DNA from 3 places in the Siccibacter colletis genome. Region 1 is predicted to be linked to each of the others. Evidence: predicted binding sites of a transcription regulator. Region 1 holds the regulator's gene; each other region holds the start of a gene.
The links. The regulator LexA, encoded in region 1, represses DNA repair genes until DNA is damaged. The targets are predictions, from matches to a motif close to TNCTGTATGTACATACAGNA.
Positions count from the first base shown of each region.

Region 1 (9,936 bases):
AACTCCGGCGCGTTGATGCCGTGCAGCACCGACAGGCGCTGAGCCACGGTACGGCTCTCTTTTTCCAGCGTACCGCGGTTGATCGCCGGGTTAGCGCTCAGCAGCCAGAAGGTAATGGCGTAGCGCTGAAGCGTTTCCCGCACCCCGGCAGCCAGCAGCTGCAGCGTGCGTGAGCGTGCCGGATTAAGCTGAAGCTGCTCGCCGTTGGCGACGATTAACCCCTGCTGCAGCATCTCTTCCAGCAGGGCATCAATGACGCCACCCAGCTCTGATTTATCCCAGCGCAGGAACAGCTCGGTTTTCAGCATCGGATAGATAACTTCAATCTGGCTCAGCAGCGTTTCACGGCTGATGTTGCGGTGCTGGGTAACAATCGCGGCAATCAGCGATGGCAGCACCAGCATGTGCAGAATGTTGTTACGGTAGTACGTCATCAGCACTGCCTGCTCGCGCGGCAGGATGATGATGTCGCCGATGGTATCTTTCTCAACTTCGAACTTGTTCATCTGCAGCGCGTGATCGATAAGCTCATCGGCGGTGGCAGCAGGCACGGTCGCGTCCGCGGCATACGGCACGTTACGCAGCAGGCTGAGATAGCAGTTCAGCTGCTCGGTAAGCTGTTCGCGGGTCAGCGAACGCTGGCGTGACGCAAGCAGGGCTGTGCAGCAGAGGTTCATGGCGTTAGCCGCACCGGCGTTGTTGATGCGCACCATCAGTTCACTGGCAATGCCGTTGACGGTTGGCGTCAGCCACGCCGGACGTATCGCTTCGATCGGGTCAACCGATTCGCGCCACTCCGGCACGTTATCATTCAGCCATGAGGTCAGCGACATCGGCTCGCCGAAGTTGACATAGCCCTGGCCGAGATTGCGCAGCTTGCTCAGCCCGCGCACCATCTGCAGCAGGCTCTCTTTCTCTTTCGTAGCGCCGCGCAGCTCTTTGGCATAGGTGCCCACTTCCATGACGTGCTCGTAGCCGATGTAAATCGGCACCAGCGTAATCGGACGCGTGCCGCCGCGCAGCATCGCCTGAATGGTCATCGAAAGCGTGCCGGTTTTCGGATCCAGTAGGCGACCGGTACGGGAGCGTCCGCCTTCCACGAAATACTCAACCGAGTAGCCGCGGCTGAACAGTTCGCCGAGGTACTCACGGAACACCGTGGAATAGAGCTTGTTGCCTTTAAAAGTACGACGGATAAAGAACGCGCCCAGACGGCGGAAAATCGGGCCAGCGGGCCAGAAATTCAGGTTGATGCCCGCAGCAATGTGTGGCGGTACCAGCCCCTGGTGATAGAGCACGTAAGAGAGCAGCAGATAGTCCATATGGCTGCGGTGGCAGGGCACATAGACGATCTCGTGACCGTCGTGGGCCAGCTGACGTACGCGCTCAGCGTTATGAACGTTGATGCCCTGATAGAGACGGTTCCAGGTAAAGCCCAGCACGCGATCGCTCACGCGAATAGCTTCATAGGAGAAGTCAGCCGCGATCTCTTCCATCAGCGCGACGGCATTCTGCTGCGCCTTTTCATGGGAGATCTTTTTGGTACGCGCTTCGTCCTCTACCGCACGGGCAATCGCTTTTGACGCCAGCAGCTTATTGAACAGATCCTGACGCACCGGCAGGCGGGGGCCAACGGTGGCCAGACGCTGGCGGGCAAAGTGCATACGCGCCACGCGCGCCAGCTTTTGCGCGATAATTTTATCGGTGCCGTGCTCGGTGGCCATGCGGCGCAGCGAAACCGGCGGCGAGAAGCGCACAAAGCTGTCGCGCCCCAGCCAGGAGATAGCGACGAACTTCTGAATGCCGTTCAGCATGCGCAGCGGCGGGTTAACCTCACCCTTTTCGCGGCCCGGAGAGCGGCCAAACATCACCGAAACCGGCACCATCTGCACATCGAGATTCGGGTTGCTGCGGTGTAAATCCAGATAGTCGTGGAAGAGCTTAATAGACTCTTCTTTCGGCGTGTAATAGGTGAACACGCGCGGCCCGCTGTGAATGAACACGTAGCGCGGCAGAATAGCGCCGTCGATTTCCAGCGGTTCAAGCGGGTCGGGTAAATCATGCGCCAGGCATTGTTCGCGCAGCGCCAGCAAATCTGCCTTAGAGTTATAGGGCAGCACATACATAATAGGGCGAGAGGTATCCAGCCCTAATTCGGCGCAGGGGTCTGCCGGAATAGACTTGGTCTTTACCAGGACACTTAATGGTAAATTCAGTAATTTGTAGTAAATTCGTGGCCAACCGGACATAAACGATGTAAAGCCTCTGGTTAATAATGCAATCGCGCCGCAAGAATATCAGAATCCGTTGGGAATTTCTGTGCTGCGCTGAAGGCGACGTAAAAGCATTGACGCTCAGAATTCAAAAAGGTTTCTTTTCATGGCGAATAACACCACCGGGTTAACCCGTATTATCAAAGCTGCAGGCTACTCCTGGAAAGGGTATCGCGCAGCCTGGAAAAATGAAGCCGCCTTCCGCCAGGAGGCCGTCGCGGCAGTTGTGGCAATTGCGATTGCATGCTGGCTGGATGTTGATGCCATCACGCGCGTTCTGCTGATCGGTTCCGTTTTGCTGGTCATGATTGTCGAAATCCTTAATAGCGCCATTGAGGCGGTAGTGGACCGAATCGGGCCGGAATTCCACGAGCTTTCCGGGCGTGCCAAAGATATGGGGTCCGGTGCGGTACTGCTGTCTATCATCACCGCTCTTATCACCTGGGGCACGCTACTTTGGCAGCATTTGCGATAACCTTTCCAGAACGGGCCGTGTGTCTGGTTTTTTGCGCATTTTGTGGTTCCAAAGTCGCCTTTGACTGTATATACTCACAGCATAACTGTATATACACCCAGGGGGCGGAATGAAAGCGTTAACGACCAGGCAGCAAGAGGTGTTCGATCTCATTCGGGATCATATCGGCCAGACCGGCATGCCGCCTACTCGTGCGGAAATTGCAGCGCGTTTGGGGTTCCGTTCCCCGAACGCGGCGGAAGAGCACCTGAAAGCGCTGGCGCGTAAAGGCGTCATTGAGATCGTTTCAGGCGCATCGCGCGGCATTCGTCTGCTCATTGAAGAAGCTGAAGGGCTGCCGCTGATTGGTCGCGTTGCGGCGGGTGAACCGCTGCTGGCCTCCCAGCATATCGAAGGTCACTATCAGGTTGACCCGTCCCTGTTCAAGCCGAGCGCAGACTTTCTGCTGCGTGTCAGCGGGATGTCGATGAAAGACATCGGCATTATGGATGGCGATCTGCTGGCGGTGCATAAAACCGAAGAAGCGCGTAACGGCCAGGTTGTGGTGGCGCGTATCGAAGATGAAGTGACCGTAAAACGTCTCAAAAAACAGGGCAACATCGTTCAGCTGTTGCCTGAAAACAGCGACTTCGATCCTATCGTGGTTGACCTGCGCGAACAGAGCTTCACTATCGAAGGCCTGGCAGTGGGTGTGATCCGCAACGGCGAGTGGCTGTAATCTCCCTCTGATTTTAACCTCATGGTGCCGCGTGTTGCCGTGAGGTTAGCCTTCTGACCTCATTACCAGTTCGGGGCAGCATGTCGTTCTTCTCCTCCACTGATAAAGCGTTGTGGCGTCTTGCGCTGCCAATGATCTTCTCGAATATCACCGTGCCGCTGCTTGGCCTGGTGGATACGGCGGTGATTGGTCATCTCGACAGCGCAGCCTATCTTGGCGGCGTGGCGGTAGGGTCAATGGCAACCAGCTTCCTGTTTATGCTGCTGCTGTTCCTGCGTATGAGCACCACCGGGCTGACGGCCCAGGCGTTCGGTGCGAAAGACCCCGCCGGGCTGGCGCGGGCGCTGGTACAGCCCCTGATGCTGGCGCTTATTGCCGGCTTCGCTATTTTTCTTCTGCGTACCCCGCTTATCAATCTTGCGCTGCACATCACCGGTGGTAGCGACGACGTGCTGCTTCAGGCGCGCCGCTTTCTTGAGATCCGCTGGCTGAGCGCGCCCGCCTCGCTGGCAAATCTGGTGCTGCTCGGGTGGTTGCTGGGCGTGCAGTATGCCCGTGCACCGGTGATCCTGCTGGTAGTGGGTAACCTGCTCAACATCGTGCTCGACCTGTGGCTGGTGATGGGGATGCAGATGAACGTGCAGGGCGCGGCGCTCTCAACGGTTATCGCCGAATATGTCACCTTCCTTATCGGCCTGCTGATGGCGTGGAAAGTCCTGCGGTTGCGGGGTGTCAGCGTAACCATGTTGAAAGCGGCATGGCGCGGGAATATGCGTAAGCTGCTGGCGCTTAACCGCGACATTATGCTGCGGTCGCTGCTGCTTCAGCTCTGCTTCGGTTCCATTACCGTTCTTGGGGCGCGGCTGGGCGGCGAGGTGGTGGCGGTGAATGCTGTGCTGATGACGCTCCTCACTTTTACGGCCTATGCGCTCGACGGTTTTGCCTATGCGGTGGAAGCGCATTCCGGGCACGCATTTGGCGCGCGCGATCGCTCCTCGCTGCTTGATGTCTGGCGCGCCGCCTGCCGGCAGGCAGGGATTGTCGCGCTGGCATTTGCCCTGGTCTATGCCTGTTTCGGTTCCACCATTGTCGCCATGCTGACCTCCATCGACAGCCTGCGGCAGCTTGCCGGGCACTATCTGCCGTGGCAAATCCTGCTGCCGCTGGTGGGTGTCTGGTGTTATTTGCTGGACGGTATGTTCATTGGCGCCACCCGTGGCCGTGAGATGCGTAACAGCATGGCGCTGGCCGCTCTGGGGTTTGCCCTGACGCTGCTGTCACTTCCGCTGCTGGGTAATCATGGTTTGTGGCTGGCGCTGTGCGTCTTCCTGGCGCTGCGAGGGGTGACGCTGGGCTGGATGTGGCGGCGTTTCTGGCAACAAGACCGCTGGTTTACATAGTCAGTTACATCCCTTTACCGGGCTTTAAGCAGCCTCCAGCTTCCTGATTTTGCAGCCCTTTCATGGTCATTTTTCATGCGCCCGGGAGTGAAAATGGTTAAATATTCCGAATCACCGCCCCGTTCCCGCAGGCTCGTCTACAATTATTATCACGTCCAGCAGGAAATGAGATGAATGTCAGGACGGTTCATAAACGCAATCTCATAAACCGAACGATGAGGACATTATCATGAATAAAGACGAAGTCGGCGGTAACTGGAAACAGTTCAAAGGTAAAGCGAAAGAACAATGGGGTAAATTGACCGACGATGACATGACTGTCATTGAAGGTAAGCGCGATCAGCTGGTTGGTAAGATCCAGGAGCGCTACGGCAACAGCAAAGACGAGGCTGACAAGCAGGTTACTGACTGGGAAACCCGTCATAACTATCGCTGGTAAAGCACGCTAACTCAATTGTGCTGACCCTCGGGGCCTACCCAGCCCAGGTACAAGGATGTACCACTTAACGCCTTCACTACTTCCCGCGCTTTTTTCCCTGCACTGAATGGTCATGGTCGCATGCACCAGGATGGCGGCAGGCTTCCACTTCAACACAGCCAGAACACAACCCGTGTGCTTCAATCACATTGTGCCGTAAGGCAAAGCCCATCCGCGCCGCGACGGCCTGGAGAATATCTTCTACCCCATCTGCGCTCTGCTCTTTGACCTGCCCACAGCGATCGCATATGTACATTGCTGAAGTATGGGTCGGCTGATCGATCAGATGACACAGTACATAGCTGTTGGTGGACTCCACCTTATGCACAAACCCCTGCTCAAGCAGAAAATCCAGCGCACGATAAACGGTGGGCGGCTTAGCCTGCGGTTCGCTCTCGCGCAGCAAATCCAGCAGATCGTAAGCGCTGATCGCCCCTTTTTGCAGCGTCATCAGACGCAACACTTCAAGGCGCTGTGGCGTCAGGCGCACATTACGCTGCAGACAGAGCTTTTCGGCCTGCGTTAACACGTTTTGAGATGTGGTCATATCCATCAGCAACCTCCGGGAAAAGTAGGGTGTTACTTTATCACAAAGCTGATAAAACTCCGAGACAGCACTTCTGCTCGGTGCCGCTCAACCATTCGCGAGGTTAATGATGAAACGTCCTGAATTTATCCGCCACTGGCGCGAACTCGAAGGGGAAGACGATTCAGCCTATCCGGACAGCCCGGAGCGGTTTTCCATCGGCGCACCGCTGGCGCGAAGCCTTGGTCTCTCCCGGCTCGGGATCCATCACGAGCGCCTGCCACCGGGCCGCCGTACTTCTTATCCTCATGCCGAAAGCGCTGAAGAGGAGTTCGTGTTTGTGCTGGAAGGGTTTCCTGAAGCATGGATCAACGGCGAGCTCTGGCCGCTTGAGCCGGGCGACAGCATCGCTTTTCCTGCCGGAACAGGGATTTGCCATACCTTTATCAATAATACCGACAGCGAGGTTCGCCTGTTAGTCATTGGCGAAGCCAATAAATCCAGCAACCGTGTTTATTATCCGTTAAACCCCGACTATGCCGCCACGCGCCCGGATCGCTGGATTGACCCTCCCCACCAGATTTTTACATCTCATAACGGCAAACCTTCACGAAAATGAAACCCTCGTCTATATACATTGAGTAACATAAAAAAAGTACAGGGAAGTCGGGAACTTTTTGGGTCATACCCGTTTTGATTCGGTAACACAGCAATCACCAGCCTCTGGCCGCTTGAAAAGGCGGGGGTATAAGTCTTCATCTGATAATAAGACGGTACACTGTGAAAAAAATAATCAAACCTTCGGTGATATCTATCGCACTTTCATTGGTACTTGCGCACCAGGCAAATGCAGCAAATAACTGGGCGGAAGCACGTAACGATGCGATGGGTGGAACGGGCGTTGCGTCAGCCCGCTATGGCAGTGGTGTGTTAATCAACCCGGCGTTACTGGCGAAAGCCAACCCCGAGGATGACATTACGGTGATCTTGCCTTCGGTTCAGGCGCAAATTACCGACCCGGATAATTTGCGTGATGAAATCGATGAGATTAACGATCGTATTGATTACTACGACGATATCGTTGACAGCCTGGGGCCAGAGGATCTGCTGAATATCGGCACCCGTTTCCGCCAGTTCCAGGGCGCAGCGGGCGAGCTGGCAGACAAGCTTGAATATCTTGATGGTAAATCGGCTCGCGCCAGCGCTGCGGCAGGCGTGGCGGTGAGCATTCCGAACGATGTCTTGTCAGTGGCATTTGTTACCAAAGCTTATGCCCACGCGCGCATCAGCTCGGACGTCGATCCGAACGACATCACCTATCTGCGTAATATCCAGAATAACGATCTATTCGCCGGGGGCGAGATCCTCGACGCGGTGATTAACGGCGGAGATGCCATCACCGACAACCTGCGCTCGTCGGCATTTGGTCGTGCAGCTATCGTCACCGATTACGGCGTGGCGGTGGCGAAAAAGTTTGATATCGGCGGTGTGCCGGTCTCCCTGGGCGTGACGCCGAAACTGCAGCAAACCTGGCTGTATAACTATTCCGCGTCCATCTACAACTACGACAGCAGCGATCTGCGTAACAGCCGCTATCGTAAGGATGACACCGGATTCAACGTTGACGCTGGTATCGCGGCCGATCTCAGTGAGAACTGGAGCGTCGGGTTAAGTGGGCAAAACCTGATGTCGCGCGACCTCGACACTAAAGAGGTTAACGGCTTCAAGGATACCTATCAGATCCGTCCGCTGGTGACCGCCGGCGTTTCCTGGCAAAACGATCTGGTTACGCTCAGCGCCGATGGCGATCTGACGCCAACCAAACACTTCAAGAGTGAAGATGACTCACAGTATGTTGGCGTCGGTGGCGAAATTCGTCCGCTGAGCTGGCTGGCGCTGCGTGCCGGTTACCGGGCGGACGTCAAAGATAATGATGCCGACGTCGTCACCGCCGGTGTGGGCTTTGCACCATTCGAAAAAGTACGTGTCGATCTCGCCGGGATGGTGGGTGAAGACGAAACCTGGGGGGCCGGGGCACAGCTGAGCCTCACCTTCTGATGCGATGCCGGAGGCTCACGCCTCCGGTTCTTTTTTATGCTATAGTGCTGCCCCTGTTTTTGACCGGTAAACCGAACCTGTAGCCACTATGTTGCCTGAAAACCCCGTTTCGACTTTTCCCGCACACCGCTTTTCCATCGCGCCGATGCTCGACTGGACCGATCGCCACTGCCGCTATTTCCTGCGTCTGCTGACGCAGCATACGCTGCTGTACACCGAAATGGTCACCACCGGGGCCATCATTCACGGCAAAGGGGATTACCTGGCGTACAGCGAAGAGGAGCACCCGGTCGCACTGCAGCTTGGCGGCAGCGATCCGGCGCAGCTGGCGCACTGCGCAAAGCTGGCCGAAGCGCGTGGCTATGATGAGATCAACCTTAACGTCGGATGCCCTTCTGACCGTGTGCAGAATGGTCGTTTCGGTGCCTGCCTGATGGGCGATGCCCAGCTGGTGGCCGACTGCGTAAAAGCGATGCGTGATGTGGTGTCGATTCCGGTTACCGTTAAAACCCGTATCGGCATTGATGAGCAGGACAGCTACGAATTTCTCTGTGACTTTATCGACACCGTCTCCGGGCGCGGCGAGTGTGAGATGTTTATCATCCACGCCCGCAAGGCCTGGCTCTCCGGCTTAAGCCCGAAAGAGAACCGCGAGATCCCGCCGCTGGACTACCCACGCGTCTGGCAGCTCAAGCGCGACTTCCCGCATCTGACGATGGCGATTAACGGCGGTATTAAAACCCTGGCCGATGCGAAATCGCACCTTGAGCATCTCGATGGCGTGATGGTCGGGCGTGAGGCCTATCAGAACCCCGGTATTCTGGCGACGGTTGACCGTGAGATCTTCGGCGTGGCAGGCAGCGACCGCGACCCGTTCGACGTTGTACGCGCCATGTATCCCTATATCGAGCGTGAATTAAGCCAGGGAACTTACCTCGGGCACGTCACCCGCCATATGCTTGGCCTGTTCCAGGGCATTCCCGGTGCGCGTCAGTGGCGTCGTTATCTCAGCGAGAACGCCCATAAGCCAGGGGCTGATATTCAGGTGCTGGAGAACGCGCTGCAGCAGGTTGCAGGTCGGCGTTAATCACGCTAAAAGATAGTGAATTTGACCACGCCCTGTGCTTTTGCACGGGGCGTTTTGTTTGTTAATCAACACGTTATTTCTGGCACGAATCTTGTAATAACCCGGTATCATTTTCAGGAGGACAAGAACCATGTTGGAGCTACTGTTTGTGGTGGCGTTTTTTCTGGTGCTGCTGGGTACCGGCGTTTCGCTGTTCGGTATTCTGGCGGCGTTGATTCTGGCAAGCGTGGTGATGATGCTGGGCGGGCTGTTCGCGCTGTTTATTCAGATGCTGCCGTGGCTGCTGCTGGCGGTGGTCGTGGTGTGGATCGTGCGGGCGATAAAAAGACCCGATTCAACGCGTTATTACAAAAAGCGTCGCTGGCGTTACTGATTCCTGAGCGCTTGATCACATCTTTGTAACCTGGTGTGCAGTTTGGCGGGTGCAGAATAGGATTTACGGCGGCGATCTGTCACTATGCACCGGCTGTAACGCAAATTCATCGTTCTGTACCCTACATACAGACGAACAAAAAGAAAAAGGGCTTCCTTCGGGAAGCCCTGATTATTTATGGGATCAGCAGGCTCGATCCCTGAGTGGCACGACTCTCCAGCGTTTCGTGCGCGCGCTGCGCATCCGCGAGCGCAAAGCGCTGACTCTCCGGCACCTCAACCTTGATAACCCCACTGGCAATCAGCGAAAACAGTTCGGCGCTGGCTTCGTCCAGCTCCTCGCGGTTGGTAATGTAGCCCTGAAGCGAAGGGCGGGTGACGTAGAGCGAGCCTTTCTGATTGAGAATGCCGAGATTCACGCCGGTGACCGCGCCGGAAGAGTTGCCGAAGCTCACCATCAGCCCGCGGCGCTGCAGGCAGTCCAGGGACGACTCCCAGGTATCTTTCCCTACCGAGTCATACACCACGCGCAGCTTTTTACCGCCGGTC
Region 1 is NZ_CP074352.1:3,698,343-3,708,278, reverse strand. It holds gene plsB (glycerol-3-phosphate 1-O-acyltransferase PlsB) at 1-2,249, opposite strand, end outside; gene KFZ77_RS17740 (diacylglycerol kinase) at 2,380-2,748, shown strand; gene lexA (transcriptional repressor LexA) at 2,858-3,466, shown strand; gene dinF (MATE family efflux transporter DinF) at 3,547-4,866, shown strand; gene KFZ77_RS17725 (CsbD family protein) at 5,096-5,305, shown strand; gene zur (zinc uptake transcriptional repressor Zur) at 5,382-5,897, opposite strand; gene KFZ77_RS17715 (cupin domain-containing protein) at 6,001-6,489, shown strand; gene KFZ77_RS17710 (conjugal transfer protein TraF) at 6,651-7,928, shown strand; gene dusA (tRNA dihydrouridine(20/20a) synthase DusA) at 8,017-9,015, shown strand; gene pspG (envelope stress response protein PspG) at 9,146-9,388, shown strand; gene KFZ77_RS17695 (quinone oxidoreductase) at 9,564-9,936, opposite strand, start outside.

Region 2 (9,936 bases), 1.8 Mb from region 1:
GTAGATAGCCTGCCAGTCATCACCCACCGCGAACAGCGTGGTGTGCGCATTCTGGCGACGCAGCGCGGCAAGCAGCGCGGCACGCTGGGGCGAGATATCCTGAAACTCATCCACCAGGATATGTTTCCAGGGACTGACGAAACGCCCCTTGTCCAGCACGTTGATCGCCTGATGAATCAATCCGGCAAAATCGACCGCGTTTTCAGCTTTCAGCGCAGTCTTCCAGGCCTTGAGCAGCGGAGCCATTAATTTGACCCGTTTGCCAAACAGATCGCGCACCGCCTCCGGCGCATCGGCAATCATCTGCGCCTGCGCTCCGCCGTGGGTACGCATCAGACCAAGCCAGCGATCGAGCCGCGGAGCAATGCGCTTGATAACCCCCGCATCCTGCCAGAATTCGCCTTCCGGCAACGTCCATTCCAGCTCCTCTTCCAGCCACTGGCGCCAGCCCTTAAGCTGCGCCTTCTTCTCGCGACACTGCGTCTGCCACGCCTCGATCAGCAGCGCGTGGCGGGCTGCAGTATCATTTTCCAGCGCCGTCAGGGTCGGCGCTTTACGGCTTCCCTGGCTGATGATGTAGAGCGCCAGCGAGTGGAAGGTGCGCGCGGTGATGTCGCTGGTGTGCAGTCGCGAAGCGATGCGCTCATCCATCTCCTGCGCAGCTTTACGGCCAAACGCCAGCAGCAGGATCTGCTCGGCGCTGGCTTGCTGACGCAGCAGCAGCCAGCCCGCGCGGGCCACCAGCACCGACGTTTTGCCGCTCCCGGCACCCGCGAGCACCAGCAACGCATCTTCGACATTCACCACCGCCCTGGCCTGCGCCGGATTAAGCGGGGAGCTCTCTACGCTGGTGAAAAAGTCGTCGTAGCGCGCCAGCATCGCAGCGGTATATTCCTGATTATGCGCAGCGCGTCGTTGCTCACTGTCGCTGAGCCATGCCTGGCATTTCTGCCAGGGTTCACGAGTGATGTCGAATTCGTTCAGTCGCGCCTGAGGCAGCGGCAAGGCTGCGCAAGCCGCCTGAATGCGCTGGGCTATTCCCTCAATATCACGTCGTCTGAGCCACTGCTCGTTGCCGACCAGCTGGTCGATGGCGTCCAGCGCTTCGTTCAGCACCCGGGCAGCGATGTCGCTCATCTCCTCGCTCCAGCTGTTCCACAACGCAGAAAGCTGCTGATAAAAGCGCTGGGTATCAGTCCACTCGGTGCCATGCAAACGCACAACTTTCTCATCCGGCAGCACGAATTCCAGTTCGCCCCAGACCAGACCGCGTTTGCAGTTTATCGCCAGCAACTGATTGAACGGGATCAGATATTCGTGCTTATCGCCGGCCACTTTCACCCCTGCCGTAAGCAGCGTGACGCGATCGTAGGGGTGCTGCGCGAGACGTTTGCCAAGAGACGTTGCTTTGAGTTCCATGTCGATGCCAGAGTAAACGCAAAATGAGCCGTCAGTTTACCCGTCACAGAGATCACGCTCCAGAGCAAAAACGCGTTACAATTGCTGCGGTTAGTGATTTGGCTCAGACGACACGCCGGGGAGGCGATATGCGCACCGTTCTTAATATCCTTAATTTTGTTCTGGGTGGGTTTGCCACCACGCTGTCATGGCTGCTGGCGACGCTGGTCAGCATCATCTGTATCGTCACGCTGCCGCTTACCCGCTCGTGCTGGGAAATTACTAAACTGTCGCTGGTACCCTACGGCAATGAACCGATCCACGTTGATGAACTGAACCCGAACAGTAAAAATGTGCTGCTCAACACCGGCGGTACGCTGCTGAACGTGTTATGGGTGATTTTTTTCGGCTGGTGGCTGTGCGTGATGCATATTGTGGTAGGCATTGCCCAGTGCGTTACGCTTATCGGCATCCCGGTGGGCATTGCCAACTTTAAGATTGCCGGCATTGCGCTCTGGCCGGTTGGACGCCGCGTAGTCAGCGTTGAAACCGCACGCGCAGCCCGGGAAGCCAACGCCCGTCGTCGTTTCGGGTAACACAAGGAACGCCCGCTTATGCTCAGCCCCCTGCTACGCCGTTATACATGGAACAGCGCCTGGCTCTATAACCTACGGATCTTTATTGCGCTCAGCGGCACCGCTGCGCTGCCGTGGTGGCTGGGCGAGGTAAAGCTGACCATCCCGCTCACCCTCGGGGTGGTTGCCGCCGCACTGGCGGATCTGGACGACCGGTTAAGTGGGCGGCTACGCAATCTGCTGATCACCCTGATCAGCTTTTTTATCGCCTCGGCCTCCGTCGAGCTGTTATTTGACTGGCCGTGGCTGTTTGCTTTTGGTCTGACGCTATCCACCAGCGGATTTATTCTGCTCGGCGGCCTTGGCCAGCGCTATGCCACCATCGCTTTTGGCGCCCTGCTGATCGCGATCTACACCATGCTCGGGGTCTCGCTCTACGATCACTGGTATCAGCAACCGCTGCTGCTGATTGCCGGTGCGGTCTGGTACAACCTGCTGACGCTGGCCGGGCATTTACTGTTTCCTATCCGCCCGCTGCAGGACAATCTTGCCCGCTGCTTTGAGCAGCTTGCCGCCTATCTTGAGATTAAATCACACCTGTATGACCCGGATATCGAAAGCGACCGCGATGCACCGGTTGTCGAGCTGGCGCTGGCTAACAGCAAGCTGGTTACCACCCTTAATCAGACCAAAGCCTCGTTACTGACACGGCTGCGAGGCGATCGGGGCCAACGCGGTACCCGGCGCACGCTGCACTATTATTTCGTCGCCCAGGATATTCACGAGCGTGCCAGCTCGTCGCACATCCAGTACCAGGCCCTGCGTGAAAAATTTCGCTACAGCGACGTCATGTTCCGCTTCCAGCGCCTGCTTTCCATGCAGTCCCAGGCGTGCGCACAGTTATCACGCTCTATTTTACTGCGAACGCCCTATCAGCATAACCCACGCTTCGAACGCGTATTCAGCCACCTGGATGCCGCGCTCGACCGCATCCGCGCCAGCGGAACCTCTCCCGCAGAGATGAAAGCGGTGGGCTATCTGATAAGCAACCTCAAGGCTATCGACGCGCAACTGGCAACCATTGAATCGGAACAGGCACTGGCCGCGCCGCGCGTCGAATCTGAGCATCAGCTCGCCGACGACGGCCTGAACGGCTTCAGCGATGTCTGGCTGCGCCTGAGCCGTAATTTCACCCCGGAATCAGCGCTGTTCCGCCACGCGGTGCGCATGTCCATCGTATTGTGCGTCGGCTATGCCTTTATTCAGCTTACCGGCCTTGAGCATGGCTACTGGATATTGCTGACCAGCCTGTTTGTCTGCCAGCCCAACTACAACGCCACGCGGCACAGGCTGCGGCTGCGCGTGCTCGGGACGCTGATTGGTGTCGCCATCGGCATTCCGGTGCTGTACTTCGTTCCCTCGCTTGAAGGACAGCTTATTTTGATCGTTATTACCGGCGTGCTGTTTTTTGCCTTCCGTAACGTGCAGTACGCCCACGCCACGATGTTCATCACGCTGCTGGTACTGTTGTGCTTCAACCTGCTGGGCGAAGGCTTTGTGGTAGCGATGCCGCGCATCTTTGATACGCTGGTGGGCTGTGCTATTGCCTGGGCGGCGGTCAGTTTTATCTGGCCAGACTGGCAGTTCCGCCGCCTGCCGCAGGTGATTAGCCAGGCGCTTAATGCTAACTGCCGTTACCTGGATGCCATTCTGGAGCAGTATCACCAGGGGCGTGATAACCGCCTGCAATACCGTATCGCCCGCCGCGATGCTCATAACCGCGATGCGGAGCTGGCCTCGGTAGTGTCGAACATGGCTACAGAACCGCAGGCCAGCGCCACGCTACGTGAAACCGCGTTTCGCCTGTTATGCCTGAATCATACCTTCACCAGCTATATTTCTGCGCTCGGTGCGCACCGTGAAAAACTGACCAATACGGCGATCCTGCAACTGCTGGACGATGCCGTATGCTACGTCGATGATGCGCTGCACCACGCGCCTGCAGACAAACAGCGCTTGCAGACAGCACTTGCTGACCTGGCGCAGCGCATCAGCCACCTTGAGCCGCGCGCAGACAGTAAAGAGCCGCTGGTTCTTCAGCAGATTGGATTACTGATCTCGCTCCTGCCGGAACTCAGCTCCCTGCAACAGCAGATCGATCACTCGCCAGCATGAGTCTGATCACCGCGCGTGACACGGTGATACCACTCATGCAGGGCGTTACGTGTGTCAGAGGGCAGCGCGGCGGAGTGGAGCCCTGCCACCGCGCCCGCCAGCGCCATCAGCGCCCGGAGTCCGGCATGTTTGTTAATTTGACGAATACGCAGCCAGGCTTCCTGAGGACCACAGGCCTGTAGGGTTTGGGCGTCGCGAATCTCAGCCGCGCACAGCTGCGCCTCAAGCTGAAAAGTAATATTTGGCAGATCCTTCAGCCGCTTTATCGATTCGCGTTTGAACTTTTCCCGGCGGGCATCCTGTAAGGCGCGCGTTGAAAGCTGCAATAGCGTTGCTGGTTCCTGCCACAGCTGCTCCTCCACCAGAAAATAATTGAGTGAGATGCGTCTGCCCCGCTTGGGCAAGCACAGCAATTTTGGCTTTGTACCCACATGGTATTCGGCGCAAGCTTCGCAGGCCCGCAGATAGAGCTCGCCTTCACAGACCATCGCGAACACGGTGTTGTCGATGGCCAGACTGTAGCCCCCAAACAGCGCCCGACAGTCAATCTTGCCCAGCGACTTGAGGTATTCCCGAGATTTATTGATTCTGTCATAAGATAAAGATTTCATGATAATTTCCTTATTAATCATCATATAAGACTCTTTTCATGTAATTAGTAGAGCCTTTAACAGGAAAATATTTAACTTAGGGGATAACAGCAACCGGAATTTAATCTGTTCCGAAAGTAGCGATGAATTTTGCGAGCCGCTTCCGAAATTTTTGATTGATCTTTATGCGAAGCAGCAGTACTGTATATGCATACAGTAACCCACAGGCGGGATTCATTATGTACGTATCTGGTTATGAAACACACCCTGACCACAAACAACCTCTTTCGCAGGATCGTCACGCTTCCGGCGAGACGGTAAAAGGTATGATCAGTGAAGTGGTTTACCGTGAAGACCAGCCGTGGGTAACGCAGATGGTGCTGCTGCCGCTGCTGCAACAGCTTGGTAAGCAATCGCGCTGGCAGCTGTGGTTAACGCCGCAGCAAAAGCTGAGCCGTTCATGGGTGCAAACCGCTGGTCTGCCGTTAACTAAAGTGATGCAGGTGAGCCAGATGGCTCCGGAATTTACGGTAGAGACGATGGCGCGCGCGTTACGTACCGGTAACTACAGCGTCGTGATTGGCTGGCTGCCTCATGAGCTCACCCGCGATGAGCAAAAAATACTCACTGAAGCGGCAGAAATGGGTAATGCGGTAGGCTTTGTGATGCGCCCTTTGCAGAGCACATCGTACAGCCACGGACCACTTTCTGGCCTAAAGATTCATTCGAGTTTGTATCATTAAGTAAATTTAAGAGAATTCCCACGTAATATTTTTGTCACGGCCAGGCCATTAACAATTAAGCAATAGTTCCCTTCCTGCTTAGGTTTGCTGGGGTTTTCATCAAAATGCGTTGTCCAAAAAAAAGGCATAAATGTTAAAAAATATGTTTGCAATCTGTTTTTTTTCATATGCCTGACGGGGTTCACACTTGTAAGTTTCCAACTACGTTGTAGACTTTACATCGCCAGGGTTGCTCATCATAAACCGAACTTATCGGTAGAGTTACAAATGAGCCAATAACCCCGGTGTAAGGATTTAACCGTGAGCTCTTTTAAGGCGTTCATGGCCATTTTGGATGATAACGAGGCGCAAAAAATGAAAAAGACAGCTATCGCGATTGCAGTGGCACTGGCTGGCTTCGCTACCGTAGCGCAAGCCGCTCCGAAAGATAACACCTGGTACACTGGTGCTAAGCTGGGTTGGTCCCAGTACCACGACACCGGTTTCGACGGTAACGGCTACGACAATGGTATCGGTAGTGGTCCGACCCACGAAAACCAGCTGGGCGCAGGTGCCTTCGCAGGTTACCAGGTTAACCCGTATGTTGGTTTCGAAATCGGCTACGACTGGCTGGGACGCATGGAGTATAAAGGTCAGCCAGAAAACGGCGCGCTGAAAGCTCAGGGCATCCAGCTGACTACCAAACTTAGCTACCCGGTTACTGACGAGCTGGACGTTTACACCCGTCTCGGTGGTATGGTATGGCGTGCAGACGCTACCGCTGTTAACGCGGAAGGCGTTCGTCTGAAAGACCACGACACCGGCGTATCCCCGCTGGCTGCTGGTGGTGTTGAGTGGGCAGTTACCCGCGACATCGCTACCCGTCTGGAATACCAGTGGACCAACAACATCGGTGACCGTAACACCGTTGGTACCCGTCCGGACAACGGCATGCTGAGCGTTGGCGTTTCCTACCGTTTCGGTCAGGAAGAAGCTCCGGCTCCAGTTGTAGCTCCGGCTCCGGCTCCGGCTCCGGAAGTACAGACCAAGCACTTCACTCTGAAGTCTGACGTTCTGTTCAACTTCAACAAAGCAACCCTGAAACCGGAAGGTCAGCAGGCGCTGGATCAGATGTACACCCAGCTGAGCAACCTGGATCCGAAAGACGGTTCTGTAGTGGTTCTGGGCTTCACTGACCGCATCGGTTCTGACTCCTACAACCAGGGTCTGTCTGAGAAACGTGCTCAGTCCGTAGTTGACTACCTCGTTTCTAAAGGTATCCCGTCTAACAAGATCTCTGCACGTGGCATGGGTGAATCCAACCCGGTTACTGGCAACACCTGTGACAACGTGAAAGCGCGTGCTGCGCTGATCGATTGCCTGGCGCCGGACCGTCGCGTAGAAATCGAAGTTAAAGGCATCAAAGACGTTGTAACTCAGCCGCAGGCTTAAGTTACCCGCTCTTAAAAAAACCCCGCTTCGGCGGGGTTTTTTATTTCGGGTCGTCGGTAAAAACGTTAAGGCTTCTCTTTACCCAACATCGCCTTTAGATCCTGCTTGAGCGTGGACATCTGCGACGCGTATTTCTCTTTGCGCTCCGCATCTTCAATCAACTGGACGATGGTTTCTGATAGCGTCACACCGCGTCGCTGTGCCAGACCGGCGAGCCGCTGCCAGACCATAAATTCAAGGTCGATAGATTTTTTGCGGGTGTGCTGATGTTCAGCATTGAAATGACGTTTGCGGCGCGCACGAATGGTCTGCTTCATCCGGTTCGCGAGTTGCGGATTCATGTGCTTATCAATCCATCCCAGCACTTTTACCGGCTCGTTCTCCATGCTGAGTAACAGATCAACTGCCTCTTTCGCCGCGCTGGATTCAATATAGCGAGTAATAAGCTCACCTTCCCGGTGCTTTTTCACCAGATATTTCCATTTCCAGCCGCTCTCGAGATTTTCTAGTTGTTGATATTTCATCGTAATCTCAGTGTGACCGCGTAACTCATTTCAGAATATCAGTTTTTTAGCATTTCGCTGAGCATAAATCGTCTGGATGTGAAACCGCGTAAGAATCTTAGCGTCGGGTGGCGCTTTAGCGGTGTGCTGCCTCGCCGGTTACGGTATAATCCCGCTTTTGAAATCTGACTGAAAAAACATCGACTTTGACCATTACCCGATTAGACTGGCAGGCGCTCAAGCCGGACACCGACAGCTTTGCTGAAGTGTTGACCACGCCGACAACGCATGATGATGACGTTGATTTCACCGCTATCCAGCCGCGTTTATGCTATGGACTTGAACAGTTCAATCAGCCCCGGGCGTCCTCATCATGGATGCTGGTTAAAGCGCTGGAAGCCTCTGAATACCTTCACCTGGTGGCGCAGTTAGCCGAACAGTATGCCTCCCCGAATACGGCGGCTGCTGGCGGACGCTATGTTATTAATGGCCATCAGGTTACCCTTCACACCGCACTGTCCCCTGCAGATGATTTCGCCGCTAAAGGCGACGTGGTGGTTGCTGACTGGATCGAAAGCGAGCAGCTGTTTGGCTGTGTGCGTCAGTTTGGGGCCGAGCTGAGCCTGCAACCAGGCCTGATCCATCGCGCTAACGGCGGCACACTGGTGCTTTCCCTGCGTGCTGTACTGGCGCAGCCGCTGCTGTGGTTGCGTCTCAAGCAGATGGTGATCCAGCGTCGTTTCGACTGGCTGCCCATCGATGAAAGTCGCCCGCTGCCGGTCGCGGTCCCTTCCCTGCCGCTGGATCTGAAAGTCATTCTGGTTGGTGACCGCGAATCGCTGGCTGATTTCCAGGAAACAGAGCCAATGCTCGCCGAGCAGGCCATCTACAGCGAATATGAGGATACGCTGCAGATTGCTGAAGAGAGCGACATGGCGCTCTGGGCTGGCTGGGTGTGCGCTACCGCGCGGCTGCATCAGCTGCCGTTGCCCGGCGATGATAGCTGGCCGGTGCTGATCCACGAAGCCGTGCGCTATACCGGCGACCAGCAAACGCTACCGCTCTGTCCGCTCTGGCTGACGCGCCAGCTGCGCGATGTCGTTGCTTTCAGCGGCAGTGAACCTTTCACCGCCTCGCATCTTACAGAGATGCTGACTGCCCGGGAATGGCGCGAAGGCTTCCTTGCCGAGCGCATGCAGGACGAAATCCTGCTCGATCAGATCCTGATTGAAACCGAAGGCGAACGTGTTGGCCAGATAAACGCCCTGTCGGTGGTGGAATTCCCCGGTCATCCGCGCGCCTTCGGCGAACCCTCGCGCATCAGTTGCGTGGTGCACATCGGCGACGGCGAGTTTAACGATATCGAACGCAAAGCCGAACTGGGCGGCAACATCCACGCCAAAGGCATGATGATCATGCAGGCGTTCCTGATGACCGAGCTGCAGCTCGACCAGCAGATCCCGTTCTCCGCGTCGTTGACCTTCGAGCAGTCCTATAGCGAAGTGGATGGTGACAGCGCATCAATGGCTGAGCTTTGCGCTCTCATCAGCGCGCTGGCGGAAGTTCCGGTTAAACAGAGCGTGGCGATCACCGGTTCGGTGGACCAGTTTGGCCGCGCTCAGCCGGTCGGCGGTCTGAACGAAAAAATCGAAGGGTTTTTCACCATCTGTGAAGCCCGCGGTCTTACCGGCGAGCAGGGCGTGATTATTCCTGCTGCAAACGTGCGTCATCTCAGCCTGAGCCAGAGCGTACTCGACGCGGTAAAAGAGGAAAAATTCTCTGTCTGGGCCATAGAAGACGTGCGCGATGCGCTACCTTTACTGACAACCCTGCCGTGGGATAGCGAAGGGCAAACCACCCTTCTGCAAGCCATTCAGGAGCGAATTAATCAGGCTACGCAGCAGGACGCGCGTGTGCGTCCCTGGCCGTTACGCTGGCTAAACTGGTTCAACCACAACTGATCGGACTTGTTCAGCGTACACGTGTTAGCTAACCTGCGTCCTTCACTAAAATAAGGCATACTTTAAACATGGTAGATAAACGCGAATCCTATACAAAAGAAGATCTTCTTGCCTCTGGCCGTGGTGAGCTGTTCGGTGCTGAAGGCCCGCAGTTGCCAGCTCCCAGCATGCTGATGATGGACCGCGTGGTCAAAATGACCGAAGACGGCGGTAACTTCGATAAAGGCTATGTTGAAGCCGAGCTCGATATCAATCCGGATTTGTGGTTCTTTGGTTGCCACTTTATTGGCGATCCGGTGATGCCGGGTTGTCTTGGTCTTGACGCCATGTGGCAGCTGGTTGGTTTTTACCTCGGCTGGCTGGGCGGCGAAGGCAAAGGCCGTGCCCTGGGCGTTGGTGAAGTGAAATTCACCGGTCAGGTTCTGCCGACCGCGAAAAAAGTTACCTACCGTATTCACTTCAAGCGTGTGGTAAACCGCCGCCTGATCATGGGCGTTGCCGATGGCGAAGTGCTGGTAGATGGCAACCTGATCTATACCGCTAACGATCTTAAAGTCGGC
Region 2 is NZ_CP074352.1:1,429,081-1,439,016, reverse strand. It holds gene helD (DNA helicase IV) at 1-1,419, opposite strand, end outside; gene KFZ77_RS06825 (YccF domain-containing protein) at 1,548-1,994, shown strand; gene yccS (YccS family putative transporter) at 2,013-4,148, shown strand; gene KFZ77_RS06815 (TfoX/Sxy family DNA transformation protein) at 4,133-4,783, opposite strand; gene sulA (SOS-induced cell division inhibitor SulA) at 4,978-5,481, shown strand; gene ompA (porin OmpA) at 5,836-6,912, shown strand; gene matP (macrodomain Ter protein MatP) at 6,978-7,436, opposite strand; gene KFZ77_RS06795 (Lon protease family protein) at 7,622-9,376, shown strand; gene fabA (bifunctional 3-hydroxydecanoyl-ACP dehydratase/trans-2-decenoyl-ACP isomerase) at 9,445-9,936, shown strand, end outside.
Region 2: the regulator LexA is predicted to act here: its motif matches at 4,938-4,957, upstream of sulA (SOS-induced cell division inhibitor SulA).

Region 3 (9,936 bases), 250 kb from region 1:
CAGCGTCGGGTGGGGTGGACGTTCCAGCGGCAAAAATCGACCTCGCCCATCCGGTGCTGCTCGCGGGCGTAATGATTCATATGTCCGGTAAACAGGGTGCGATGGCGGAAATCAGCGCGGCGGCGCAGTTCCCCGGCCACACCCTGCTGTCCGTCCGGATCGGCGGCCAGAATGACCGGCGCATCGGTATAAAACGGTGGCAGCGCAGCCAGCAGCAGGCGCAGCTCATGCTCCACGCCGGGGTTCAGACTGCCGTCGTTATGCTCGGCCATCAGCGCCAGCATGGTCCGGCAGGCATCGTCCATCACCACATTGCGCACACCACGGCGCGCCAGTAGCAGCGCCATCTCTATTGCCCGCCCGGAGGGGGGAACCGGGCAGAGCACCGGCTGCTCCAGGTGCGGCCACAGGGCATCAAGCTGTTGAGGCTGCGGCGTGTCGTACAGGCCGTAAGAGGCATCCACCAGCGCCAGCGCGGCCGGCGGCGGGGCATCGAAATGAAACAGCGCCGACTCCAGGCTGATGTCACCGCTGTAAAACACGCCTCCGGGCACATTCAGGTGAAACCAGATACCGCCCCAGGCGTGACCGCTGCTCCCGGTGGTGACCGTCAGGTCGCCCAGGGAAAAGGCGCCGCGCACCGCCACGGGATGCACGTTCCTCCCCGGCGGCAGCGCCCGGGCCGTTACCGCGCTGCAGTAGATCGGCACTGACGCAGGAACATGGGCCAGCCCGGCGATATGATCGACATGATCGTGGCTGAGCAATACCGCATCCAGACGATCCGGAACCGGCCACGCCTCCGCGTCCGGCTCCAGCGAACCGCCGGCATCCAGCAAAATACGCTGGGTGGGAGTGGTCACCAGAATGGCGGCGGGCGCTTTGTGCTGCTGCCCGCTGATAATCTCAATCTGCGTGGTCACGCCGCCTCCAGTCGCCAGCCCTGATGCAGGCGTACCGCGATGGTCTGCTGTTCGCGCAGCGGCAGGTGATGGAACGCCGTCAGGCGTTGCCCGTCCGCCAGGCGCAGCGCCAGCAGGTAGCGCTCCCCCTGATAGATGCAGCTCTCCACGGTGGCGGTAATGCCGTCGTCAGCAATACCGACATGCTCCGGGCGCACCAGCACCGGCTGACGCGCCGTTTCGCTGCTGCTCAGCCCGCGATGCAGCTGCCCGCCGTCAAGGTGACGATCCGGCGAGCCGGTCGCCAGCGACAGCACGCTGCCTTTACCGATGAAGCCCGCGACCCAGGCGTTATGCGGATGCTGGTACAGCGTCTGTGGGGTGCCCCACTGCATCAGCTCGCCGCGGTGCATCACTGCAATGTGGCTGGCCAGCGCCATCGCTTCGGCCTGGTCGTGAGTGACGTAGACGAACGTCGCGCCGGTACGGCGGTGAAATTCGCGAAAGGTCTGCTCCATGGTGGCGCGCAGGTGCCGGTCGAGATTCGCCAGCGGCTCATCCAGCAGCACCACCTGAGGCTCAGAGACCAGGCAGCGGGCCAGCGCCACGCGCTGACGCTGACCGCCGCTCAACGCCTGCGGTGAGCGATCGGCATACGCCGCCAGCTCAACCACCTCCAGAGCGTCAATCACCTGCTTACGTCGCGCCGCGCCGTTTACCTTTTTTAACTTCAGCGGGTAGCCCACGTTCTCTGCCACCGTCATGTGCGGCCACAATGCGTAGGACTGGAACACCATGCCCATGTTGCGCGCTTCCGGCGGCAGGTGGGTGGTAGCGTCGGCCAGCAGCCGGTCGCCCAGCATCAGGCGTCCCTGCGACAGGCGCTCCAGCCCGGCCAGAATACGCAGCGTGGTGGTTTTGCCGCAGCCGCTCGGCCCGAGCAGCGCGGTAAACGCGCCTTCAGGAATGGTCAGGCTGAGATCGCGCACCACGGTCTGGTCGCCGAAGGTCTTGCTCAGGCGCTCCAGTTTCAGTTCTGCCACGGAATAACTCCTTTGGGTAGATAGCGGCCAAGACCGCTTAACATCAACATCACCAGCGCCACGAGGGCCACCACCAGTACTGAAATGGCGGAGGCCAGCACCTTATCGCCGCTCTCATCAAGGTTGAAAATCACCACGCCAAGCGTCTCTTTGCCCGCGCTCCACAGCAGCGCCGACACGGTCAGCTCATTGACGGCGGTAAGGAACACCAGCAGCGCACCGGCGAACGCGGCGGGAGCCAGCAGCGGCAGCACAATGTGGCGCAGGCGCTGAGAGAAGTTAGCGCCCGCCAGGCTGGCAGCCTCTTCCATCGCCGGATCGAGCTGCAGCATGCTGTTGTGCAGCGGCTTCAGGCAGACGGTGAGAAAGCGCGCCAGATAGGCGAAGAAGATAATCAGCAGCGTGCCGCTCAGGCTGATGCCGATCAGCGGCAGCGGGCGGGCAAACAGCAGAATGCAGGCGATCGCCAGCACCACGCCCGGCAGGGTGTAGGGAATATCGATGGCGCTGTGCAGCCAGCGCAGTGGGTGCGTCGGAAACCGCACCAGCAGCCATGCCAGCGGCAGGCTCAGCAGCATCAGAACCAGCGCCGCCGATACCGAGAGCAGCAGGCTGTTGCTCAGCGCCCGCCAGGTGGCACTCCCGCTCTCCAGCATCGCGTGGTAGGCGTTAAACGTCAGGGTCTGCGCATTCAGCGGCACGCCCAGCGTCGGTACCAGCGAGGTGGTGATCAGCGCCAGCAGCGGTGCCACCAGGATGGCGAACAGCAACGTGCCGAGCAGCAGCTCAGTCACCAGCCGCCATTTTCCCAGCTGAAAATCGAGCGCCCGGCCAGCCATGCCAATCAGCGGCAGCGTGTGGCGACGCTGTAAGTAGCCCTGCAGCGACACGATGCCGATTGCCAGCACGCCCATCAGCACCGACAGCGCCGCGACGTCACTCAGCATGGACGGTCCGAAGCTCGACAGCGACTGGTAGATCTGAATCGGCAAGACAAAATAAGAGATGGGAATGCCGAGCATCGCCGGAATACCAAAGTTGCCCAGCGCGGAGACAAACGCGATAGCCGCGCCGGCCCAGAGCGCAGTGCGGCACAGCGGCAGCACGATGTCGATAAACACGCGCCACAGCGAGGCACCGTTGAGCCGTGCGGCTTCGATCTGCTCTTTCGGCAGGCACTGGAGCTGGGTGCGCAGCGCCAGGAACACCAGCGGCGCGTGCTGAATGCCCAGCAGCAGGGCGATGCCTTCGGCAGAATAAAGGGGATTGGTACTACCGAACGACGGTGCGATGCCGAGGCTGGTCAGCACGATACTGCTCGGGCCGAAGAGCTGCAGCCAGCTCAGGGCGGTCACCTGCGGCGGGATCATCATCGGCAGCATAAACAGAAATACCCATGTCCGCTTGAGCCGGATGTTGGTGAGCGCGAGGCAGAAGGCAAACAGGCCGCCCAGCAGCAGGGAGAGTAGCGTTCCCAGCCCGCTGGTGTAGAGGCTATTGTAGAGCGCCGTCCAGGTCGCCGGGTTGCTCAGGACGCGCCCGAGACTGCTGTTACTACCCTGCTGCCAGTCAAGCAGAGCCGAGACCAGCAGTCGCAGGCTCGGCAGCAGACTGAGCAGCGCGACCAGGACGAGTAACAGCCAGAGCAGCCCTTTCGGCGGGCCGCTGCTGGCAGGTTGACGGAGGGTCATGCTGGTCATCAACTAGCGGTTTCCAAACAGATCGGCGAAGCGTTTTTTGTTGGCGTCGGTATCCGCCAGCGCTTTCGCCGGGTCGAACGGCATGAGTTTGATGCTGTCGCGTGCCGGGAAGCCCTGCGGGGCTGGCAGCTTCGGATCGGCAGGCAGATAACCCTGCTTGAGCACCAGCCGCTGGCCTTCATCCGACAGTACGAAGTCGATAAACGCTTTCGCACCTTCGGGATTCTTCGCGTTTTTCATCATCGCTACCGGCTCGGTAACAATGCTGACGCCCTCTTTCGGGAACACGAAATCAATCGGTGCGCCCTTCGCTTTCTCGCGGATCGCCATGTAATCCACCAGCACGCCGTAGGCTTTGCTGCCGGAGGTAATCGCGCTCATCACGCCGCCGTTACCGCTCTGCGGCATCGCGCCGTTGGCTTTCAGCTTCTGGTACCAGGCAAAACCAAGCTGCGGATCGTTCATCAGCGTCGCCATGTGGATCTGCGCCGCACCGGAGTAAAGCGGGCTTGGCAGCGTGGTCATGTTTTTCAGTTCAGGCTTCAGCAGATCCTGCCAGGAGGCGGGCTTCACCGGCGCTCGGGTGTGATACGCGATGCCGGTGGTGATGAGCTTGGTGCCGTAGTAGTAGCCCTGCGGGTCGAACAGTTGGGCATCGTAGCGGCTGGCCTCGGGAGAGCGATACGCCGTCAGTAAATCCTGCTTTTTGAGGGATTCCATCGTGACGCTGTCGGCGATCAGCAGCACGTCCGGGGCGGCACCGCCTGCGGCGAGTTCAGCCTGCAGGCGCGCGGTGAGCTTGGTGGTGCCGTCGCGGATCCACTTCACTTCGATGTCCGGATGCGCTTTTTCAAATGCGCTGACGGTCATCTGCGCGTCTTCGTTCGGCTGGCTGGTGTAGAGCGTCAGTGTGGATGCGGCGAAAGCCGGTGCGCTTAATGCAGTCATGACAACGGCGGCCAACGCAAGGTGCTTACTCATAGTGTATCCCCTCTGTTTTCGTTGTGATGATTAAAACAGGGGAATCTGACAAAAATATGACCAGTTTTTTTCGTAGTAATATTTTCACATTCGCGTGTCAGGATGACGAAAAAAGGGTGCCACGAGGAGCGAACAATGACCCCTGAATCCCGCCGCACGGCGATCGTCGAACTGGTGACGGCGCATGGCGAGAGCAGTATTGAGCAACTGGCGCAGCACTTTGGTGTCTCGCTGCAAACCGTGCGCAGCGATCTGCGAATGCTGACCGCTGGCGGCCTGCTGCTGCGGCGTCATGGCATGGTGGCCCCTTTCGCCCGCGAAAACATCGGCTATCAGCAGCGGGAGATCGTCAACATTCAGGGCAAGCGCTGGATCGGCGAGCGCACGGCGGTGCTGCTGGGGAACTACATGAGCTGCTTTCTTGGCACCGGCACTACGGTGGAGATGGTGGCCCGGGCGCTACCGTCGGAAACCCGGCTGGCGGTGTTTACCAATAACCTGCATGCCGCCGACGCGCTGAGTCGTCTCGCCACCTGCGAGCTGACGGTGGCGGGCGGACGCGTGCGCAAACGCGACCTGGACGTGATCGGCAGCGATGCCCAGTCCTTTTTTAGCCGTTACCGGGTGGACGCCGGGGTGGTGTCGGTAGGGGGGATCGGCGAGGCGGGTGAGCTGTATGACTATAACGATGATGAGGTCGCGGCGCGTCAGGCGCTGGTCGCCAGTGCGGCAGTGAGCGTGCTGGTGGTGGACAGCACCAAGTTTGGTCGCAGCGCTATCTGCCAGAATGGCAGCGTGGGGGATTTTGATTTCGTGATAAGCGACCGGCCGCCGACGCCAAAGCAGTTCGCCGTGATGAAGCAGAAAAAAAATCAGTGGTTCGGGCGGGAGTAACAGATTCAGGGTTAGATGGGTTACGGTGGGTGGGTACAGCCAGCCCGGTACGACTCCAGGGCAGGTACATTGCGCACCTACCCTGCCCGTTGCCGGGTTAACTGCCGCGCCATCCCTGGCGCGCTCAGGTTATTACGCCGTGCGCAGGTTCTGCGCGGCTTTCACCATGTTCGCCAGCGCGGCGCGGGTTTCCGGCCAGCCGCGGGTTTTCAGGCCGCAGTCCGGGTTCACCCACAGACGCTCCGCCGGGATACGCTGCGCCGCTTTTTGCAGTAGGGCTTCAATCCACTCCACGCTCGGTACGTTCGGCGAGTGAATGTCATACACCCCCGGTCCGATTTCGTTCGGGTATTCGAACTCCTCAAACGATTCCAGCAGCTCCATGTCGGAACGCGAGGTTTCAATGGTGATTACGTCCGCATCCAGCGCAGCAATGGAACCCATGATGTCGTTGAACTCGCAGTAACACATGTGGGTGTGGATCTGGGTATCGTCGCGCACCACGGCAGCATTGATACGGAATGCTTCCACGCCCCACTTCAGATAGGCATCCCAGTCGCTGCGACGCAGCGGCAGCCCTTCGCGCAGCGCTGGCTCATCAATCTGGATGATGCCGATACCTGCCGCTTCCAGATCCTGGACTTCGTCGCGCAGCGCCAGGGCAATCTGTCGGGCGATGGTTTCGCGGGAGACGTCCTCGCGCGGGAACGACCAGCAGAGGATGGTGACCGGCCCGGTCAGCATGCCTTTGACCGGTTTGTCGGTCAGGGACTGGGCGTACTTTGCCCACTCAACGGTGATCGCTTCCGGGCGGCTGATGTCGCCAATCACCACCGGCGGCTTCACGCAGCGGGAACCGTAGCTCTGCACCCAGCCGTTCTGGGTGAACACGAAGCCGTCGAGGTGCTCGCCGAAGTATTCCACCATGTCGTTACGCTCGGCTTCACCGTGAACCAGCACGTCCAGCCCCAGGCGCTCCTGCTCAACGATGGCCTGCTTGATGTGCTCCGCGATGCCGGTGCGGTAGTTGCTGGCGTCGAGGTTACCTTTTTTGAAGTCCAGACGCAGGCCGCGGATCTCAGTGGTCTGCGGGAAGGAACCGATAGTGGTGGTCGGCCATGCCGGCAGGTTGAAACGTTCGCGCTGGGCGGCGGCACGCTGCTGGTAGTCGCTCTGGCGCTGGCTGTCTTTGGCCGTGATGGCTGCCAGACGCTGCTCCACCGCTGGGTTGTGGACGCGGCTGGAGTGGCGACGTGCCTGAATCGGGGCGCTCCACGCAGTGATTTTGGCGGTATCGCCGCTATTCAGGGCATCACGCAGCAGCGCCAGCTCCTCACATTTTTGCAGCGCAAAGGCGAACCAGCTTTTTACTTCGGCATCCAGACGCGTCTCAACGCTCAGGTCAATCGGGCTGTGCAGCAGCGAGCAGGATGACCCGATCCACAATTCACGTTTGCCGACGATGGCCTGGAGCTGAGCATATTTTTCCGTCAGATCGGCGCGCCAGACGTTACGCCCGTTAACCACGCCAGCCGAAAGCAGCCAGTCAGCCGGCAGGCGCTGGTGAAGCTGCGCCACGTCGTCTTTACCATGCACCAGATCCACGTGCAGGCCCTGTACCGGCAGTGCAGCGATGGTATCAAGATTCGGCGTTACGCCTTCAAAGTAGGTGGTCAGCAGCAGTTTTACCTGGCCTGTCAGCGCGTCATACGCCGGTTTAAAGGCATCACGCCACGCCTGCGGCAGCTCCAGTACCAGTGCCGGTTCATCAATCTGCACCCACTGCACGCCGCGCTTCGCCAGCTCGGCGATCACCTGCTGATACACCGGCAGAATGTCATTCAGCAGTGACAGACGGTCAAACTGCTCGCCCTTCACTTTACCCAGCCACAGGTACGTTACCGGGCCCAGCAGTACCGGCTTCACCTGATAGCCGAGCGCCAGCGCTTCGTCCACCTCGTCCAGCAGCTGGGTCCAGCTCAGGCTGAACTGCTGGCCTTTGGTGAACTCCGGCACGATGTAGTGGTAGTTGGTGTTGAACCATTTGGTCATTTCACCCGCCGCCGCCGGTTCGCCGGTCGGTGCGCGGCCGCGGCCAATGCGGAACAGGGTGTCGATATCGACGGAGCCGTCTTTATTCTGGTGACGCGCGGGAATGTTGCCCAGCAGCAGGCTGGTGGTAAGAACGTGATCGTACCAGGCGAAATCGCCCACCGGCAGCAGGTCGATGCCGGCCTGTTTTTGCTGTTCCCAGTGGCGGGCACGCAGCTCGCGGCCCACCGCCAGTAATTCTTCACGGGTGCTGTTACCCGCCCAGTAGCTTTCCTGTGCTTTTTTCAGTTCGCGACGCAGGCCGACGCGGGGGAAACCGAGGGTGTGATTATAGATAGTCATTGTTTTGCCTCTTAGGATTCAGTTTAATCCGGTGGTTTAGACGTCCAGATGTTTACACCGCTATAATTCGCGGTTACTGTATATTCCTCAAGCGCAAATTGTTCATGGCGAAGTGAAGGACTTTCATGATCGAGATTAAACACCTGCGAACGCTTCAGGCACTGCGAAGCTGCGGCTCTCTGGCGGCAGCGGCGGCCACGTTGCATCAGACCCAGTCGGCCCTGTCGCACCAGTTCAGCGATCTGGAACAGCGGCTCGGATTCCGCCTCTTCGTGCGCAAGAGTCAGCCTTTGCGCTTCACGCCGCAGGGCGAAATTTTGCTGCAGCTGGCCGAACAGGTTCTGCCGCAGATAAGCCGCGCGTTGCAGTCCTGTCATGAGCCGCAGCAGACGCGGCTGCGCATCGCCATTGAGTGCCACAGCTGTATTCAGTGGCTGACGCCCGCGCTGGAGAATTTCCGCCGCCAGTGGCCGCAGGTGGAGATGGACTTTAAATCGGGCGTGACCTTCGACCCGCAGCCAGCGCTGCAACAGGGCGAGCTGGATATTGTTCTGACGTCAGACATCCTACCGCGCAGCGGTCTGCACTACTCGCCGATGTTTGATTTTGAAGTGCGGCTGGTGCTGGCGCCGGATCATCCGCTGGCGGCGAACCCGCACATCACGCCGGACGATCTTGCCAGTGAGACGCTGCTGATCTACCCGGTGCAGCGTGGCCGGCTCGATATCTGGCGGCACTTCCTGCAGCCGGCTGGAGTCAGCCCGTCGCTGAAAAGCGTGGATAACACCCTGCTGCTGATCCAGATGGTGGCGGCGAACATGGGCATTGCGGCGCTGCCGCACTGGGTGGTGGAGAGTTTTGAGCGCCAGGGCCTGGTGGTTACCCGAACCCTGGGCGAAGGCTTATGGAGCCGGCTGTACGCGGCGGTGCGCGATGGCGAACAGCGTCAGCCGGCTGCAGAAGCGTTTATTCGCTTTGCGCGGAATCACGCCTGTGAACATCTGCCGTTTGTGAAGAGCGCGGAGCGACCCACCGGCGATGGACCCACAGTGACGCCACTATCACTGCCCCTCCAAGGATAAAGCTCGGCCAGTGCGGCTGCTGGTGCCAGATGGCGAGGTTGACCAGCAGCCCGGCAGGCACATGCATATTGTTCATGATGCCGAGCGTTCCGGCATCAACTTGCGTCGCCCCGTAGTTCCACATGAAGTAGCCGATACCTGAAGCCGCCACACCCAGCCAGATGAGAATGCCCCATTGCAGGCCAGTGGTTGGCAGCTTCTGCGGATTGCCCATCACCACCCACGCCAGCGCCGCGATGATAAACGCCCCGAGGTAGAACCAGGAAAACGCGCTGTGCTGCGGCATCGGATGCGTTTCCATCAGGCGTTTGTAGCCCACCATGCCGATTGCAAAGCTGATGTTTGCCAGCTGCACCAGAATCAGGCCAATCCAGAAGTGGTCGCTGACCTGGTCGTAGCGAATAATCGCTGCACCAATCACCGCCAGCCCGGCGCTCAGCAGATAGCCCCAGCGCAGACGGCGCTTGCTCAGCAGATCGTAAATCAGCGTGATATAGAGCGGCGTCAGGACGGTAAACAGCAGGAATTCAGAGACCGTGAGGTAGAGATAGGCCTGGAAGCTCAGCAGATACATGATGCCGAGCTGCATCGCGCCCACCAGCATATACAGGCTCAGGGTTTTCAGACTGTGGCCTTTAACGCGTAAAAACGGCAGGAACACCAGTGCGGCCAGACCGACGCGCATCAGAACGGAAAAATAGCTGTCCACCTGCCCCGCCAGATATTCGCCGATCAGGCTGAACGAAAAGGCCCAGAGGATGGTGGTGATGATCAGTAGCGCCACGGCAAGAATCTCTCATGTTGATGAGAGGGCATTGTAGCGAAGCAAAAATAAACGCGTGCGACTATTTGGTTGACGAGTGGCTTAACATTAACCACTCGTCATGCTGGACGTTTAGTCGAGGAACAGCTTACGCAGGTAACGCGGCACCGCGTCGTC
Region 3 is NZ_CP074352.1:3,948,071-3,958,006, forward strand. It holds gene KFZ77_RS18860 (MBL fold metallo-hydrolase) at 1-923, opposite strand, end outside; gene KFZ77_RS18865 (ABC transporter ATP-binding protein) at 920-1,945, opposite strand; gene KFZ77_RS18870 (ABC transporter permease) at 1,933-3,636, opposite strand; gene KFZ77_RS18875 (ABC transporter substrate-binding protein) at 3,649-4,626, opposite strand; gene KFZ77_RS18880 (DeoR/GlpR family DNA-binding transcription regulator) at 4,762-5,520, shown strand; gene metE (5-methyltetrahydropteroyltriglutamate--homocysteine S-methyltransferase) at 5,653-7,914, opposite strand; gene metR (HTH-type transcriptional regulator MetR) at 8,040-8,996, shown strand; gene KFZ77_RS18895 (carboxylate/amino acid/amine transporter) at 8,881-9,780, opposite strand; gene yigL (sugar/pyridoxal phosphate phosphatase YigL) at 9,892-9,936, opposite strand, start outside.
Region 3: the regulator LexA is predicted to act here: its motif matches at 7,989-8,008, upstream of metR (HTH-type transcriptional regulator MetR).